DNA from 2 places in the Mesorhizobium newzealandense genome. Region 2 is predicted to be linked to the other one. Evidence: predicted binding sites of a transcription regulator. Region 2 holds the regulator's gene; the other holds the start of a gene.
The links. The regulator LexA, encoded in region 2, represses DNA repair genes until DNA is damaged. The targets are predictions, from matches to a motif close to TGTTCNNNNTGTGTTCNG.
Positions count from the first base shown of each region.

Region 1: a site for LexA is predicted at 3,607-3,624, ahead of ACFSOZ_RS07320 (helicase-related protein). Genes of this name have one in related genera too.

Region 1 is NZ_JBHUGZ010000005.1:31,398-40,487, reverse strand. It holds gene ACFSOZ_RS07340 (acetyl-CoA C-acetyltransferase) at 1-170, shown strand, start outside; gene phbB (acetoacetyl-CoA reductase) at 360-1,085, shown strand; gene ACFSOZ_RS07330 (FAD-dependent oxidoreductase) at 1,183-2,382, opposite strand; gene ACFSOZ_RS07325 (TetR/AcrR family transcriptional regulator) at 2,341-3,099, shown strand; gene ACFSOZ_RS07320 (helicase-related protein) at 3,792-7,193, shown strand; gene ACFSOZ_RS07315 (RNA-binding S4 domain-containing protein) at 7,209-7,607, shown strand; gene fdxA (ferredoxin FdxA) at 7,844-8,182, shown strand; gene ACFSOZ_RS07305 (CarD family transcriptional regulator) at 8,552-9,090, shown strand, end outside.
Region 2 is NZ_JBHUGZ010000023.1:272,533-281,622, forward strand. It holds gene lpxB (lipid-A-disaccharide synthase) at 1-799, shown strand, start outside; gene gltA (citrate synthase) at 831-2,159, opposite strand; gene gltX (glutamate--tRNA ligase) at 2,344-3,768, opposite strand; gene ACFSOZ_RS31130 (ComEC/Rec2 family competence protein) at 3,871-6,333, shown strand; gene lexA (transcriptional repressor LexA) at 6,327-7,064, opposite strand; gene ACFSOZ_RS31140 (GntR family transcriptional regulator) at 7,436-8,173, opposite strand; gene kynU (kynureninase) at 8,334-9,090, shown strand, end outside.

The sequences.
Region 1 (9,090 bases), on a different contig from region 2:
TCAACGTCAATGGCGGCGCCATCGCCATCGGCCACCCGATCGGTGCGTCCGGCGCTCGCGTTTTCAACACGCTGGTCTTCGAGATGCGCCGCCGTGGCGCCAAGAAAGGCCTCGCCACGCTCTGCATCGGCGGCGGCATGGGCGTCGCCATGTGCGTGGAAGCGCTCTAAACGATATCACTGGCCGGGCGGCGCGAATGCATGTCGCCCAAAAGTGCGCAAGTGGTTTGGGAAGACGACATGCATAAACACAAACAGCCAAAGCGCGTCGCCTGAATTTATATCAGTGCGACGCTTTAGCGGTCAGTATCCAGTGCCTGCCAAGCCCGACAACAGGGCGATACCAAAAAGGGGAAACGCATGAGCAAGGTAGCAATCGTCACGGGCGGATCGCGCGGCATCGGTGCGGCGATCTCGATCGCATTGAAGACCGCCGGCTATTCGGTTGCCGCCAATTACGCCGGCAACGACGACGCTGCGGCGAAATTCAAGGCCGAGACCGGCATTCCGGTCTACAAATGGTCGGTCGCCGACTACGATGGCTGTGCCGCGGGCATCAAGCAGGTCGAGGCCGACCTCGGTCCGGTCTCGGTGCTGGTCAACAATGCCGGCATCACCCGCGACGCCATGTTCCACAAGATCACGCGCGAGCAGTGGAAAGAGGTCATCGACACCAATTTGTCGGGCGTCTTCAACATGACGCATCCGCTGTGGAGCGGCATGCGCGACCGCAAGTTCGGCCGCGTCATCACCATCTCCTCGATCAACGGCCAGAAGGGCCAGGCCGGACAGGTGAATTATTCCGCCGCCAAGGCCGGCGACATCGGCTTTTCGAAGGCGCTTGCCCAGGAAGGTGCCCGCGCCGGCATCACCGTCAACGTCATCTGCCCCGGCTACATCGCCACCGAAATGGTCAAGGCGATTGACGAGAAGGTGCTCAACGAGCGCATCATCCCGCAGATTCCCGTCGGCCGCCTCGGCGAACCGGAAGAAATCGCGCGCTGCGTCGTCTTCCTCGCATCCGAAGATGCCGGCTTCATCACCGGCTCGACCATCACGGCCAATGGCGGTCAATATTTCGCCTGAGGTTTCGAGTCTCCGGCGATAAACGATGTACCGGCCCAACGGCCGATACAGACATACGGTCCCACGATCGCGGCTCGTTGCCTGACAATCACAGCTGTCAGGCAGCAAGCTTCAGGGCTGGTTTGGCTGCCGGCTTGCTGGGGGAGATTGAACCCGACTCAAGCGAAGGTGCCGGTAACCGGGCCAGTTGCGCCCGGCTGAGACCTGACAGTTTCAAGGCGATGCGACGCTTCAGCAATGGATTGAGGTTCGTCACCGAAAGCAGCAGATTGCGGAGGAACCGCTTCACCGGATTGCGTGCAAGCGCCATGTCGGTCATCCTGCCCGCCAGTTCAAGCACTTCCTGAGCCGCCGGGCGTCGCAACGTTTCGTAGAGGTCCAGCTCCGCTTCAGCGCGTACGCCGTTCACCACATCGCCCAGCAATTCGCCAAGCACGACCGCGTCGATGATGCCGGTGTTCATGCCCTGCCCCCCTGCCGGGCTGTGCACGTGCGCGGCATCGCCCATGAGGAACAACCGGTCCTTGCGATATGACTGGACCAGGCGGTGATGCACGCGAAAGCGCGAACTCCACGCCAGGTCGAGCACCCGGGCCCGCTGGCTGGTCGGCCCACGGCTGTCGAGCAGCGCCTGGATGTCTGCGACCCCTGGCTTTTCCGGCGCGTCATCCATCGTTGCAACGATGCGGTACGACCCGTCCGGAAGCGGCGCCACCACCACCAGCCCGGCCGGTGCAAAGAACAGCGACACTTCCTTCGGCCCAAGCGGCCAGTCGAGACGGACGTCGGCGAGTACGAACGAGCCATCATAGGCAGCACCGTCGAACTCGATGCCGGCTGCGCTGCGCACCAGGCTGTTCATGCCATCGGCGCCGATGACGTAGCGCGCCGATATGAGCTTCTCGCGGCCGTTCTCGACCACCGTCACGCGGGCGCCATCGACGTCCTGAACAACCGCCTTGGCCTCGACTTCGCGATGAATCATGCCACCCAGAGCAGCGATCCGTTCGGCGAACACCCGCTCGGTCAGGTTCTGGGGCAGCATCATCAGATAGGGATGCCTTGATGGAAGCTTGCCGAAATCGACATCGAGCAGCGCGCGGTTGCGGTCCCGGATGGCGAAATTTTGCAGTTTCAGGGCAAGTTCGCCCAGCCGCGCGGTGACACCGAGAGGCTCCAGCGCCTCCAGCGTCTGCGCATGGATGACACCGGCTCGTGAGGTCTGAAGGCCCTGCGCCAGCCTGTCGATCAGAACGTGATCGACACCGGCCTGGTGCAGCACGATGGACAGCGCCATGCCGGTCGGACCAGCGCCGATGATCAGAACTTGCGTTGTTTCGGGCAACATTTCTCTCTCCATTTATCAACAAGTGTTGACTTTCTAGCCGAGGCCATTGCGTTTGTCAACAGTCGTTGGCATATGCATTTCATGACCCTGAATCAGTCAAAGAAAATCAGCAAGTCGGACCGCACGCGGGCCCATATCCTTGAGGCGGCGCGGCTGCTGTTTGCCGAGCACGGTTATGACGGGGCTTCGATCCGCGATGTCGCGGCGCACGCCTCTATCGATCCGGCCATGGTGATCCGCTACTTTCATAGCAAGGACGAACTGTTCGCCAGGGCGGCGGTCGTCGACCTGCATTTGCCGGAACTGCGGGTGATTGACCGAGCGGCCATCGGCGAAACACTGATCCGGCGCTTTCTCGAAATCTGGGAAGGCCCAGCCAGCGGACCTGGCATGACAATTCTGCTGCGTTCGGCGATGTCCAACGACTTTGCTGCCGAGAAGCTGCGCGAGGTGTTTGCCAACCAGGTGAGGCCAGTGGTTGCGGCGGTCGGCGACCCCGCTGACGCGGGTCGACGGGCCGGTCTCGTATCGAGCCAGCTGTTGGGTTTGGCGATGTGCCGATACCTTCTGCGGCTTCCGCCTGTCGTCGCCCTGTCCCACGACGAGATCGTCCGGAATGTCGGCTCCGCCTTGCAACGCTACGTGATGGAAGAGGGCCTATCGTGAAGCAGCCGTTTTGGCATTGCCGGCCGAGTCTGGTCGTCATGCCAGGACCAGGTCGACCGATGCACCCAACGCCAATTTGTGCCGAAGCGGCACGCAAGTGTTAACGGCAGCTGCCAGGCCTGTGCGAAACACCCATCACAAGCTGTGGATTCTCGGTGGATAAACTGTTCACAACACAAGATATTGGGGTGAACGAAACGGGAATATTCGGGCATCGCTGATTCGTCGCCGATTCGTTCCGGCTTTGAGCGAAACGTTAACGATGGCAGCCGGAATCGCCTGCCAAATCCTTAATGCGGATTAGGAAAGATCAACAATTTCATAACCTTGGGCGAGGCGCGCCAAGTCGCCATAGTCGTTCGTCGGCAAAGGTTAACGACAAAGCTCGCCTAGCATGAAACGGGCCAGTTCAATGATTCAGCATGTGGTGAGACTCGGGGTCGCAAAATCCACATGTAGCCGTGAACAAAAGCTGAATCTGGTCGAGTCACTGATTCGTCGCCTATTCGTTCCAGACTCGTTCCAACTGTTAATCCGCAACCGATCTGGACCTTGACACAGACGACTTCGAGCCGCCTGTGGAACATTCCGCTTTCGCTTCGCGCTCGAAATCCTTATGTGTCGCCTGTCATACGCGCCACTTAAGGCACGCTCCCGACAACGAGAGGCCAGAAAGCCTTATTTCCAGGTCGATGAACATTCAGCCGAAACACACCGAGCCGCTGATCCTGTCGGGCCGCGACGTGACCGCCGTGCTTGGGCCGACCAACACCGGCAAGACCCATCTCGCCATCGAGCGCATGGTGGCGCACGACAGCGGCATCATCGGCCTGCCGCTCAGGCTGCTCGCGCGTGAGGTCTATGGCCGCGTCTGCGAGAAGGTCGGCGCCCACAAGGTGGCGCTGATCACCGGCGAGGAAAAGATCCAGCCGGCCGGCGCCAAATATTCGGTCTGCACCGTCGAAGCCATGCCGCGCGAGACCGATGCCGCCTTCGTCGCCATCGACGAGGTGCAGTTGGCCGGCGACCTCGAGCGCGGCCACATCTTCACCGACCGCATCCTGCACCTGCGCGGCCGCCAGGAAACACTATTGCTCGGTGCGGCCACCATGCACGGCATCCTGCAGCGCCTGCTGAAGGGTGTGTCGGTGGTGACTCGGCCAAGGCTGTCGCATCTCGCCTATGCCGGCTCCAAGAAGCTGACCCGCCTGCCGCGGCGCACCGCGATCGTCGCCTTCTCCGCCGACGAGGTCTATGCCATCGCCGAGCTGATCCGTCGTCAGCAGGGTGGTGCCGCCGTCGTGCTCGGCGCGCTCTCGCCGCGCACCCGCAACGCGCAGGTGGCACTGTTCCAGGCGGGCGATGTCGACTATCTCATTGCCACCGACGCCATCGGCATGGGTCTCAACCTCGATCTCGATCACGTCGCCTTCGCCCAGAACCGCAAGTTCGATGGCTATCAGTATCGCAACCTGACGGCGGCCGAGCTTGGCCAGATCGCCGGCCGCGCCGGCCGGCATCTGCGCGACGGCACCTTTGGCGTCACCGGCCAGGTCGACCCGCTGGACGAAGAGCTGATCAAGAAGATCGAAGGGCATGACTTCGATCCGGTGAAGGTACTGCAATGGCGCACCGCGCATTTTGATTTCGCCAGCCTCGACGCGCTGAAGCGTTCGATCGAGACCAACGCCCCGGTCGAGGGGCTGACGCGGGCATTGCCTGCCGTCGATGCGCAGGCGCTCGAGCACCTGTCGCGCGACGAGGACATCCGGGCACTTGCCACCAATGCCAAACGCGTTGCGCTGCTGTGGGAAGCCTGTGCCTTGCCCGACTACCGCAAGATCGCGCCGGCCCAGCATGCCGACCTCATTGCTTCGATCTATACCGACCTCGCCCGGCATGGCCATGTCGATGAAAACTACATGGCCGAGCAGGTGCGCCGTGCCGACACCACCGAAGGCGACATCGACACGCTGTCGCATCGCATTGCCCAGATCCGCACCTGGACATTCGTGTCGAACCGGCCCGGCTGGCTGGCCGATCAGGCACACTGGCAGGAAAAGACGCGCGAAATCGAAGACAGATTGTCGGATGCGCTGCATGAGCGGTTGACGAAACGCTTCGTAGACCGCAGGACTTCCGTCCTCATGCGGCGCCTTAGAGAAAATACCATGCCTGAAGCCGAAATTAGTCCTACCGGAACCGTCCTCGTCGAAGGCCACCATGTCGGCGAGTTGCAAGGGTTCCGCTTCACCGCCGACCAGACCGCCGGCGGCGAAGACGCCAAGGCGGTGCGCACCGCCGCCCAGAAGGCGCTGGCAGCCGAATTCGAGGCGCGCGCCGAACGCTTCGGCGCTTGCGCCAATGGCGACATCGCGCTCGGCTCGGACGGCACTCTGCGCTGGATCGGCGCGCCGATCGGCACGCTGGTCGCCGGCGAAGACGCGCTGAAGCCACGCCTGGTGCTGCTGGCCGACGAACAGCTGACCGGCCCGGCGCGCGACAAGGTCGCGGCGCGTGCCGAACGGTTCGTCAATTTCCAGATCGAGTTGCTGCTGAAGCCGCTTGTCGACCTGAAGAACGCCGACCAGATTGCCGGCATCGGCCGCGGCATCGCCTTCCAGCTGGTCGAGAATTTCGGCCTCATCAACCGCCGCGATATCGCCGAGGAGATGAAGTCGCTCGACCAGGAAGGCCGCGCCGCGCTTCGCCGGCTCGGCGTGCGCTTCGGCGCCTACCATGTCTTCGTGCCGGCGCTGATCAAGCCGGCACCCGCCGGACTGGTGACCTTGCTGTGGGCATTGAAGAACGACGGCAAGGACAAGCCCGGCTTTGGCGACGTGGTCCATGCGCTCGCCTCCGGCCGCACCTCGGTGGTCATCGATCCGACCTTCGACAAGAGCTTCTACAAGCTTGCCGGCTACCGCAATCTCGGTCGCCGCGCCGTGCGCATCGACATTCTGGAGCGGCTGGCGGATCTAATCCGTCCGGCGACCAACTGGAAGCCTGGTCTCGGCCAACGGCCGGATGGCGCCTATGACGGCCAGTCCTTCATGGTGACGCCGCCGATGATGTCGATCCTTGGCGCCACCGCCGACGACATGGAAGAGATCCTGAAAGGTCTCGGCTACCGTGCCGAGCCGAAGCCGGCCGTCGAGGTCAAGGCGCGGCTCGAAGCGCAGGACAATGCCGCGCGCGAAGCGGCGGCTGCGAAGCTGGCGGCTGAAGAGGCAGCACGAGCCGAGCGGGCCAAGGCAGCGGAAGCCGCGGCAACGGACGCAGCCACGGAGGCAGCGGTCGAAGGTGCGGAGCCCGCTGTCGCTGCGGCGATTGTCGCCGAAATTTCCGCAGAGCCCGTCACCGAAGCGCCAGCCGAGCCTGTCGCGGAAGAACAAACCGAAGCTCCAGCCGAAGCCACGGAAGAGACCGCAACGGAGGCAGTTGCCGAAGTGCCTGCCGAACCCGTGCAGGCTGCCGAACCAGAGGCGGAAGCCGAGCCGGCAGCGGTCGCACCTGCAGAGCCAGCTTCCGAAGCTGCACCCGCGACGGCGGCAGCGTCTGACGAGCCTTTCCTAGTGGCCGACGCAGCCGCCGGCGAGCCGGCTCCGGAAGCCGAGGCCCCAAAACCCATCCTGTTGTGGCGCCAGGGCCGTTTCGAGCAGCGCCCGCACAACCGCGACGGCCGCAACAATCGCTCACGCAACGGACAGGCCGCTCGCGGCCGAAGCGATGCACCGGCGGATGCCGCCGGCGCGCAAGCGGCGGCCACGCCCGGAGAACGTCCGGCCCACGAGGGACGGCGCGACGGTGCCGGCAAGCCGCGCTTCGATCGCTCGAAGTTCAAGCCCAAGCCACAGGCCGAAGGCGAACCAAGGCGCGAGGGACGGCCGCAAGGCGAGCGTCCCGACCGCCGCGAGGGCCGGCCTGACTGGAAGGGTGGCAGGCCGGATGGCAAGGGTGGCGGCCCCGATCGAGCCAAGGGCGGCGCAAAGCCCGCCTTCCAGCCGAAGCCGCGCGAGGAGCGCCCGGTGCGCTTCGATCCGGACTCGCCCTTCGCCAAGCTCGCCGCATTGCGCGACCAGCTGAAGAAGTAGGCCCGGCTCGCTGCGATGGTTGCCACAACGGCTGCCCGAGACCGCCAGCGCATCGACAAGTGGCTGTTCTTCTCGCGCGCCGTGAAATCGCGCTCGCTGGCGGCGAAACTGGTGGTCGCCGGCCGCGTGCGCATCAATCGCGACAAAGCAGCGCAGGCCTCCGACATGGTCAAGCCTGGCGACGTGCTGACCATCACCCTCGAGCGGCGCATCTTTGTCTGGAAGGTGCTGAACCCTGGTGTGCGGCGCGGCCCTGCCGAAGAAGCCCGCACGCTGTACGAGGATATCTCGCCGCCGCCCGCGCCGAAGGGCGAAGCCCCGCCTGATGCAATTCCAGCGCTGCGCGAGGCCGGCAGCGGCCGCCCGACCAAGAAGGAACGCCGCCAGACCGACCGCTTGCTCGGCGAGGACTGATGCAGGCCACCCAAACGTGCGCGGTGATTTTGCGGCAACGACACGCACAAAACAAAGACTGAACCTGGCAAACAGCGCACTCTGCAGGACCTGACAGGCTTCTGATGGGGCCGCCGTCTGGAATTCCATTTCCGGAACGCCGGCACAGCCTGCAATGGCTGCCCTTGCAAGCGGCGGACAAAGGCGTTACCTCACGGAAAAAGCCCAACAAAAATGGGACTTCCCGGAGCCGACCGATGACCTATGTCGTGACCGACAATTGCATCAAATGCAAATACATGGACTGCATCGAAGTCTGTCCGGTCGACTGTTTCTACGAAGGCGAGAACATGCTCGTCATCCATCCCGACGAGTGCATCGACTGCGGCGTCTGCGAGCCGGAATGCCCGGCCGACGCGATCAAGCCCGACACCGAGCCGGGCCTCGACAAATGGCTGCAGGTCAACACCGAATACGCCGAGAAATGGCCCAACATCACCGCCAAGAAGGAACCTCCGGCCGACGCCAAATCCTTCGACGGCGAGGCCGGCAAGTTCGAGAAGTACTTCTCCGCCGAGCCCGGCGAAGGCGATTGACAACACGGCCGCAAAGGCCGGTATTACGCTAGGTAAGAGGCCTGTCGCATGAACCGCCTTGACAGGCGGCGCTAAGCTGTGGCCTTCGCTTCCGCAGCAAAACCTTGATTCTTCCGACTTTTTGTGTTACATCAGCCAAACATGCCGGTGACACAACGTCGATTTATGGCGCAGACGCCCCAAATCACTGAAAGGTGAAAATCCCATTCCGGACCAGAGCGATCTGGGCCAGGCGGTCGCACTATTGCGGTTGGCCGGTCCCGGCTTTTCCGATGGGTTCATCTGTTGTGCGGCTAACGATCGGTTTCCCCGATCGCGCGAGTTCGGGCCGGCAGGACGCCGGTACCACAACAAGGAGTCCAGGGCGTAATGGCAACGATAACCCCGCAGAAGAAGTCCACCGCTGCGCGTCACGGTTTCAAGACTGGCGAGTACATCGTCTATCCGGCGCATGGCGTCGGCCAGATCGTCTCGATCGACGAGCAGGAAGTAGCTGGGCACAAGCTGGAACTGTTCGTCATCGACTTCCAGAAGGACAAGATGCGCCTGAAGGTGCCGGTCGCCAAGGCGACCTCCATCGGCATGCGCAAGCTGTCGGAGGAGGATTATGTCGAGCGCGCGCTGAAGGTCGTGCAGGGCCGCGCCCGCGTCAAGCGCACCATGTGGTCGCGCCGCGCCCAGGAATATGATGCGAAGATCAATTCCGGCGACCTGATCTCGATCTCGGAAGTGGTGCGCGACCTCTACCGCGCCGACAACCAGCCGGAGCAGTCCTATTCCGAACGCCAGCTCTACGAGGCGGCGCTCGACCGCATGGCCCGCGAGATCGCGGCCGTCAACCGCATGTCGGAAACCGAAGCCGTGCGCCTGATCGAGGTCAATCTCAACAAGGGCCCCAAGCGCGGTGC
Region 2 (9,090 bases):
AAGCGTCTGGGCATGGCGGCCGGGCAGGGCGGTGGCGATGAAGCCCTATGTCGACCATATCCTCTGCATCCTGCCGTTCGAGGTGAAGGAGCTCGAGCGGCTGGGCGGCCCGCCCGGAACCTATGTCGGGCATCGCCTCACCCATGATCCGGGCGTCCTCGCCGCGGCCAAGGCGCAGGACCTGCCGCGCGACCTCGCTCCGGACCACGTCAAGACATTGCTCGTCCTGCCCGGTTCGCGGCGGGGCGAGGTTCGGCGGCTGCTCGACCCGTTCGGCGAGACAGTATCGATGCTGCGCGCGCGCGGACATCGTCTGCGGCTGCTGCTGCCGACAGTGCCGCATGTCGCCGACCTCGTCAGATCTTCGGCCACAAGGTGGGATGAGAAGCCCGAGATCATCCTTGATCCCCAGCGCAAATGGCAGGCTTTCGGCAAGGCCGACGCCGCGCTGATCGCGTCCGGGACGGTGTCGCTGGAGCTGGCGCTGGCGGGTGTGCCGATGGTCTCCTGCTACAGGCTCGATCCAGTCGCCCGTGTCGTGGCGCCTTACCTGCTGTCCGTCTGGTCGGCGCTGCTGCCCAACCTGATCGCCGATCGCGCGCTGGTCCCGGAGTTCTACAACGAGTACGTCAAGCCGAACAATCTGACCCGGCAACTGGAAGCGCTGTTCGCCGACAGCGGCATGCGCGCTTGGCAGAAGCAAGGCTTTGCCGAGATCACGCGGCGTATGGCGACCAACAAGCCGTCCGGTGAGATCGCGGCGGGCGTCGTGCTTCATCACATAAAAAAAGCGCCCTGACGGGCGCCTTTTTCAGTCCGGAAAGCTTCGATCAGCGCTTGGCGATCGGCACGTAGTCGCGCTCCGGCGCGCCGGTATAGAGCTGGCGCGGGCGGCCGATCTTCTGGCGCGGATCCTCGATCATCTCCTTCCACTGCGCGATCCAGCCGACGGTGCGGGCGACCGCGAACAGCACGGTGAACATGGTGGTGGGGAAGCCCAACGCCTTTAGCGTGATGCCGGAATAGAAGTCGACATTGGGGTAGAGCTTCTTCTCGATGAAATAGGGATCGGTCAGCGCGATCTTCTCCAGTTCCATGGCGATGTCGAGCAGCGGATCGTCCTTGATGCCAAGCTCGCCCAGAACCTCGTGCGCCGTCTTCTGCATGATCTTTGCGCGCGGATCGTAGTTCTTGTAGACACGGTGGCCAAAGCCCATCAGCCGGAACGGGTCGTTCTTGTCCTTGGCGCGGGCAATGAACTCCGGGATGTGATCGACATGGCCGATCTCGCCCAGCATGTTCAGCGCCGCTTCATTGGCGCCGCCATGGGCTGGGCCCCACAGGCAGGCAATACCGGCAGCGATACAGGCGAACGGGTTGGCGCCCGAAGACCCGGCGAGACGCACCGTCGAGGTCGAGGCGTTCTGCTCATGGTCGGCGTGCAGGATGAAGATACGCTCCATGGCGCGCGCCAGCACGGGATTGATCTTGTATTCCTCGCACGGCACGGCAAAGCACATATGCAGGAAGTTGGCGGCGAAGTTCAGCTCGTTCTTCGGGTAAATGAAGGGCTGGCCGATGTGGTATTTGTAGGCCATCGCCGCGATCGTCGGCATCTTGGCGATCAGCCGCATGGAGGCAACCATGCGCTGGTAGGGGTCGGAGATGTCGGTGGAGTCGTGATAGAAAGCCGACAGCGCACCGACCACGCCGCACATCACCGCCATCGGATGCGCGTCACGGCGGAAGCCGGTGAAGAAGCGCGACATCTGCTCGTGCACCATGGTGTGGCGGGTCACGCGGTAATCGAAATCGTCCTTCTGCGCCTTGGTCGGCAATTCGCCGTAGAGCAGGAGATAGCAGACCTCGAGGAAATCGCCGTGTTCGGCCAGCTGATCGATCGGATAGCCGCGGTGCAAGAGGATGCCGGCGTCGCCGTCGATGAAGGTGATCTCGGACTCGCAGCTTGCGGTCGAGGTGAAGCCGGGATCATAGGTGAAGGCGCCGGTGGTGCTGTAGAGCGAGGCGATGTCGATGACATCGGGCCCGACCGAACCGCTTCGCACCTTGAACTCGTGAGTCTTGCCGGCGAATTCAAGCGTTGCCGTGGCCTCTCGGGTCGTGCCGCCCAAATCCAGTTTTTTCGCAGCTTCGGTCATTGCAAACTCCTTCTTGTTTCCTCATGCCGGCAAAGGCAAAATTCTGCAGAGCGACACGTCGAAATCACCGCAATGCGCGTATTCGCCACCGCATATTAGGAGGTGCGTGCCAGATTGGGCCAAGGCCTAATGTTGCACTGCGAAACGCGCCTTTCAATGCCAATCTTCTTGGGCCAGTTTGCTCCTAATCGATTTGATCCGCTATGCGCGCCAGGCTCTCCTCGCGCCCGAGCACGGCAAGCACGTCGAACACGCCCGGCGAGGTGCTTTTCCCGGTCAACGCGGCGCGCAAAGGCTGGGCCACGGCGCCAAGCTTGTGGCCGCCAGCCTGCGCATAATCGCGGACCGCGGCCTCCGCGGCAGTGGCCGTCCAGTCGCCTGAAAGCGCGTTCAAAGCTTCGTGAGCGCCGCGCAGGATCTTGCGTGCGTCGTCATTGAGCAGAAGTGCCGCCTTGTCGTCGATCGGCAGCGGCCGGGTGGCAAACAGGAAGGCGGCGCCATCGACAAGCTCGACCAGCGTCTTGGCGCGCTCCTTCAGGCCCGGCAACGCGGCGAGCAGCTGCGCCTTGTTCTTCTCGTCGAGGCGCGCGGCCATCGCCGGACCACCCTTGAGATAGGGCAAGGTGGCGATGAAGATATCGAACAGCTCGGCATCGCTCATGCGGCGCATATGGACGCCGTTCAGCGCCTCGAGCTTGGCGAAGTCGAAGCGGGCCGCGCCCTTGTTGACATCGCCGATGTCGAACCAGGAAATCATGTCCTTGATCGACATGATCTCGTCGTCGCCATGGCTCCAGCCGAGCCGCGCCAGGTAGTTCAGCAGCGCGTCAGGCAGGTAGCCCATGGCGCGATAAGCCTCGACGCCAAGGGCGCCGTGCCGCTTCGACAGCTTGGCGCCATCGGCGCCGTGGATCAGCGGGATATGCGACATCGACGGCACGTCCCAGTCCATGGCGTTGTAGATCACCGTCTGGCGGGCGGCGTTGGTCAGGTGGTCGTCACCACGAATGATATGGGTGACGCCCATGTCGTGATCGTCGACGACGACGGCATGCATGTAGGTCGGGTTGCCATCCGAACGCAGGATGATGAAGTCGTCGAGATCCTTGTTGGGAAAGCGCACCTCGCCCTGGACACGGTCGTGCACCACCGTCTCGCCCTCGGTCGGCGCCTTGATGCGGATTGCGCCCTTGGCGCCTGCGGGCGCCTCGGACGGGTCGCGGTCACGCCAGCGGCCGTCATAGCGGGGCGGCAGCCCCTTGGCCCGTGCTGCCTCACGCATCGCCTCCAACTCGGCCGGCGTCGCGTAGCAGTAGTAGGCCTTGCCCATGCGCACGAGCTCCTCGGCCACCTCACGGTGGCGCGGCGCACGCTCGAACTGCGACACCGGCTCGCCGTCCCAGGTCAACCCGAGCCAGGAAAGCCCATCGAGAATGGCCGCGGTGGCAGAATCTGTCGAACGCTCACGATCGGTGTCCTCGATGCGCAGCAGCATCGTGCCATCGGTGTGCTTTGCATACAGCCAGTTGAACAGCGCCGTGCGCGCGCCGCCGATGTGCAGGTAGCCGGTGGGCGAGGGGGCAAAACGGGTGACGACCTTGTCGGACATGGAACTCTCGGAAACCATCTGAAGCGGGATGCGGTTGCGCGGACTTTCGCGCGGTCGGCGTTCATGTAGCATAGGGTGTCGAGGGTGCAAGGGGCAGACCCGATGGCTGGACGAGGCCGGGGCTCGGATCAGGGCGAGGACGCTGCTATCGGCGTCAGCGAACGGTCGCTGTTTGCGCCGCCGCAGCCGGCTTCGTTGCCGCCGCCATCACCGCTCGTGCCGGGCACCGGCAACCTGCCATTGCAAGCCGATATCCCGGTCGCTGTTCCAGTTGCCGAAGTCGGCAGAATCGTGCGCGTGCGCCGGCAAATCGGCCCGATATCACTGCCTCGCCTGCGCCACAGCCTAGCCACGGCAGCGGGTCTGGAGCTCGACCGAGGCGTGGCCTTTCTGCTGGTGCCGGTCTGCCTGGCAATCGGGGCGATCGGCTATTTTTCGCTGGCGGCGGAGCCTGACTTTCCAAAGCCTGTCGCGGTCGTTGCGCTGACGGCGCTCTGTGCGCTTGTCTCGCGTTCCTGGCCGAAAACCCATCTGTGCTTCATGGCAGCATTGTTGTGTGCGCTGGGCTTGCTCGTCGCAAAGGTCGAGACATGGCGGGCGGGAACGCAGATTCTGGGCTCGGAAATCTCGACGCAACTGACGGGGCGGGTGGTCTCGCTCGACCGGATGGAGAGCGGCCGCATTCGGCTGACCATCGACGTGACGTCGACCGCCCGGCCGAAATTGCGCTATGCGCCGGAGCGGGTTCGGCTTTCGGCGCGAAAGATCCCGGCAGAGATGACCGCCGGCTCCCTCATCACCGGCTACGCCAAGCTGTTGCCGCCGACAGGCCCGGTGCGGCCGGACAGCTACGACTTCTCCTTCGACAGCTACTTCGCCGGCATCGGCGGCAGCGGGTTCTTTCTCGGCAATCCAAAGATGGCCGCCACCGATGACAACGAAATGCCGCTGTCGGCCCGCCTTTTCTCGGGGATAGAAAATGCCCGCGAAGCCATCGCCGACCATATCAGGGGCAGTGTCGGTGGTGCCGAGGGCGAGATCGCCGCGGCGCTGATCGTCGGCGTGCGCGCCGGCATTCCCGATGACATCAACGAAGCGATGCGGCGTACCGGCATTTACCACATCATCTCCATTTCCGGTCTGCACATGGCGCTGGTCGCCGGCACAATCATGGGCTTGCTGCGTGGCGCCTTCGCCCTGTTTCCGGACTTTTCCGCGCGTCGGCGGGTGAAGAAATACGCGGCCGCCGCGGCACTTTTCTCGATCGCCGCCTATCTAGTCATCTCGGGCGTCGTCGTTGCCGCGGAGCGCAGCTTCATCATGCTGGCGGTGATGCTGATTGCCGTGCTGTTCGATCGGGCGGCGCTGACCATGCGCAATCTGGCGATCTCGGCGATCGCCGTCATTGTGGTGTCGCCGCATGAGGTGGTCGGCCCGAGCTTCCAGATGTCGTTCGCGGCGACGGCTGCGCTGGTCGGCGCCTATGCCGGCTGGTCGGATCATCGAGCGGGAAAAACGAGACCTCCGCCACCACGGCGATCGCTGCCTGGCTTTCTCACGCAAAAATTCCTGCTGGCGGCTGGTGGCCTTGCCATGACCTCCATCATCGCCGGCGGCGCGACTGCACTGTTTGCCATCTGGCATTTTCAGCGGGTGTCGCCGCTCAGCCTGTTCGCCAATCTGGCCATCATGCCGATCGTGTCACTGGTAGTCATGCCCTTCGCCGTCCTCAGCGCGCTGGCGATGCCGTTCGGTGCCGACGGCCCCTTTCTTTATGTGATGGGCAAGGGCCTGACGGCGATGATCGCCATGTCCGGATGGATTTCCGAGCGCTCGCCGGTCGACGCCGTCGGGTTGATTTCGCAGCAGTCTGTCCTGCTGGTGGCGATTGCCTTGGTCATTGCAACCATGGCGACGACATGGCTGCGGCTCGCAGCCCTTCCCTTCGCGCTTGCCGGCCTGTTGACCGTCTCGGATACGCGCGCACCGGACGTGCTGATCTCGGAGGACGCCAGGCTGGTCGCGTTGCCGATCGGGGGCGGCGAGCTCGCCGTCAGCCGCGCACGTCCGAACGAATTCACGGTCGACAACTGGAAACGCGCTCTGACATCCGAAACCATCGTCGTGCCGGAGGTGTTCAACAACGGCGACGGGCAATTCGACATAGCGGATGCCGCTGGAATACCGCCCGGAGCGCCTTTCTACTGCGCATCAGGCGTTTGTCTCGCCAAGCATCCGTCCGGTGCGATCATCGCGCATGTCGAAGATCGAAAAGACGCCTGGAAAGCCTGCGGCTTCGCTGACCTGATTGTCATCAATGACGCGACGGCCTATGACCCCTGTCACAATCCCCTGGTGCTCGTCATCACCAAACGGCAACTGGCCCGCAAGGGCAGCGCCGCCGTCTTCTTCGATCGAGAGTCGGCGACCACGCCGGCAACGGTCAGCTTCGCGGTGGACAGGCCATACCGGCCCTGGCACACGCAACGCAAATTCTCGCGCGAGGCGAGGGGCCTGCCGCCCTTTCGCAAACCCGAAAAGCCGGTTGCAAGCCCTGCTCAGTAGCGCCTGATCAGGCCCACGAGCTTGCCTTGCACCTTGACCCTGTCCGGTCCAAAAATGCGGGTTTCATAGGCCGGGTTGGCGGCTTCGAGAGCAATCGAGGCGCCCTTGCGGCGGAACCGCTTCAGCGTCGCTTCCTCTTCATCCACCAGCGCCACGATGATCTCGCCCGGGCTCGCTGTGTCGGCGTTACGGATGATGACGGTGTCGCCGTCGAAGATGCCGGCCTCGATCATCGAATCGCCCTTGACCTCCAGGGCGTAGTGCTCGCCACCCATGATCATGTCCGGCGGCACCGAGATCGAATGCGTCTGGTGCTGGATGGCGTCGATCGGCACGCCGGCGGCAATGCGGCCCATCACCGGTATCGACACGGCGGAGACCACGTCGTCGTCATTGCCGGCAGAAGGCATCCGCGAAGGCGACGGCTTGATTTGCCGACCAAGTCCGCCTTGCCCAAGACTGCCCTGAATGACGCTTGGTGAGAACTTTTTTGCCGCGTTGAGGCCAGGCGCGATCGAGTCCGGCAGCCGCAGCACTTCCAGCGCGCGCGCCCGGTTGGGCAGTCGGCGAATGAAGCCGCGCTCCTCCAGCGCCGTGATCAGCCGGTGGATGCCGGATTTGGAGGCAAGGTCGAGCGCTTCCTTCATCTCATCGAAGGATGGCGGAATACCGCTCTCCTTGAGGCGTTCATGGATGAACATCAGCAGTTCATGTTGTTTGCGCGTCAGCATGGCAGCCCCCAGGTTACCTGAAATCGGAATCGGAAAAACAAACCCAGAACAAACACTATCTGTTCCAGTTGTGTTCCGCAACCGTTTAAAGTTTAATGAATTTGTTAAGACGGCTGAAATCATCTGCCGCGCGGCAGCGTGCGGCGTTCGACGCTTGTCTGCCACCGCCACAGCCTTGGTTCGATTGAAAATGTTATGGTTAATGGCTTGTGGCCCACCCTGTATCGGGCTTGGCATCCGTTACAGATGAAGCTTGACGAGAGGGCTTTGTTCACGTCACCGATGGTTGGCCTGCCGTGAACGAAACGAAGCCAAAATGCCAACTTCGCCGGAGAAATTGACGAAGTCGGCTTTGGCTTGTTCCTGTTGCATTACCGCTTGTTTGTGCTGCGGTCGCAGGCATGGACATAGACATGCAACGTGTAGTCGATGTGGGCAATCATCAGGGTTTTCGCGCGCTCGATGTTGCGATCGAGCGCCGCTTCCATGAGCGCGGTGTGATGTTCGATCGCGACAGCCTGGCGCAACGCCGTCACGGCCTCCTCATAACCGTGCTGCAGACCGGCGACCGCCCGCAGGGTTGGTGCAAGGCCTAGAAAACGGTGATGGCGACGCAACTGATCCGCGATCGTGGAATGGAAGGTCAGCAGCCATGGGGATGTTGCCGCGCCGAGCAGTGCCGCGTGGAAAGCCTCGTGTTTTTCATCCCATTCGTCGACCACGCCGTCGGACGGGTCGTCGACCGCTGTCTTGCAGCGCGACAGCCGGTAATGGGCGGCGACAACGGCGTCCTCCCATTCACGGCCGCCTTTCTCGATCGATTCCTGGAGCAGCGGCAGTTCGACCACCAGCCTCGCGCGTGACAGATCTTCCAGCTCGACGCGCGAGACTGGTGCGACGGCAAAGCCGCGATTGCTGATGGCGGTCACCAGGCGCTCGGCCTCCAACCGCGACAGCGCCTCGCGTAACGGGGTCCAGCCAATGCCGTAGCTATTGCGCAACCCGCTGAGCTTGAGCGGCGCGCCGGGCTTCAGACGGGTCGTGAGGATATCGCGACGCAACAGCCTGTAGGCTGCTTCCGTCTTCGAGAAGTGCTCGTCGTCCAGCATCGCCGTCCATCCATACTATCTGGGCGATGATTATATATGAAATTCTTTCATTCCGTAAATTATATATAATGTTTGACAGCAACCAAGAGACTGCCCATGATCGGCCAACCGTTTCACCTGATGCTCATCCGAGCACGCTCATGCGCGGGGATAGTCGATCATGAATGCCACTCTCGATCTCGCTGCAATCGCGGCGATGGATGCCGCGGATCCGCTGCGTGCCATGCGCGATCGTTTCGTCTTGCCGGAAGGGGTGATCTACCTCGACGGCAATTCGCTTGGCGCGGCTTCACCCGCCGTCTTCGAAGAGATCCAGAAGGCCGCGACGCAGGAATGGGCGCAGGATCTCATCCGTGCCTGGAACACCGCCGGCTGGTTCGACATGCCGGTCGAGCTCGGCGACCAACTCGGACGCCTGATTGGTGCCGCAGCCGGCCAGACGGTGGTCTGCGATACAACCTCGATCAACATCTACAAGGTCTTGCATGCGGCACTCACAATGCGGCCGGACCGGTCGGTCATCGTCGCCGAGGGCGACAGTTTTCCAACCGACCTCTATATGGCCGAAGGCGTTGCTTCGACGCGACCAGGTACCGTGCTGCGGCTTGAGGGAGTCGACGCGCCTGATATTGAGGAGCTGATCGATGAACGCGTCGCCGTCATCCTGGTCAACCACGTCAACTACAAATCCGGTCAGTTGCGCGACATGGCGGCGCTGACCCGCAGGGCCCATCAGGCCGGTGCGCTGATCGTCTGGGACCTCTGCCACACCGCCGGAGCGCTGCCGGTCGAGCTTGACGGTGCCAATGCCGATTTCGCCATTGGCTGCACCTACAAGTACCTCAATGGCGGCCCGGGCTCACCGGCCTTCATCTATGCCGCAAGGCGCCACCATGGAGATGTCCATCAGCCGCTCA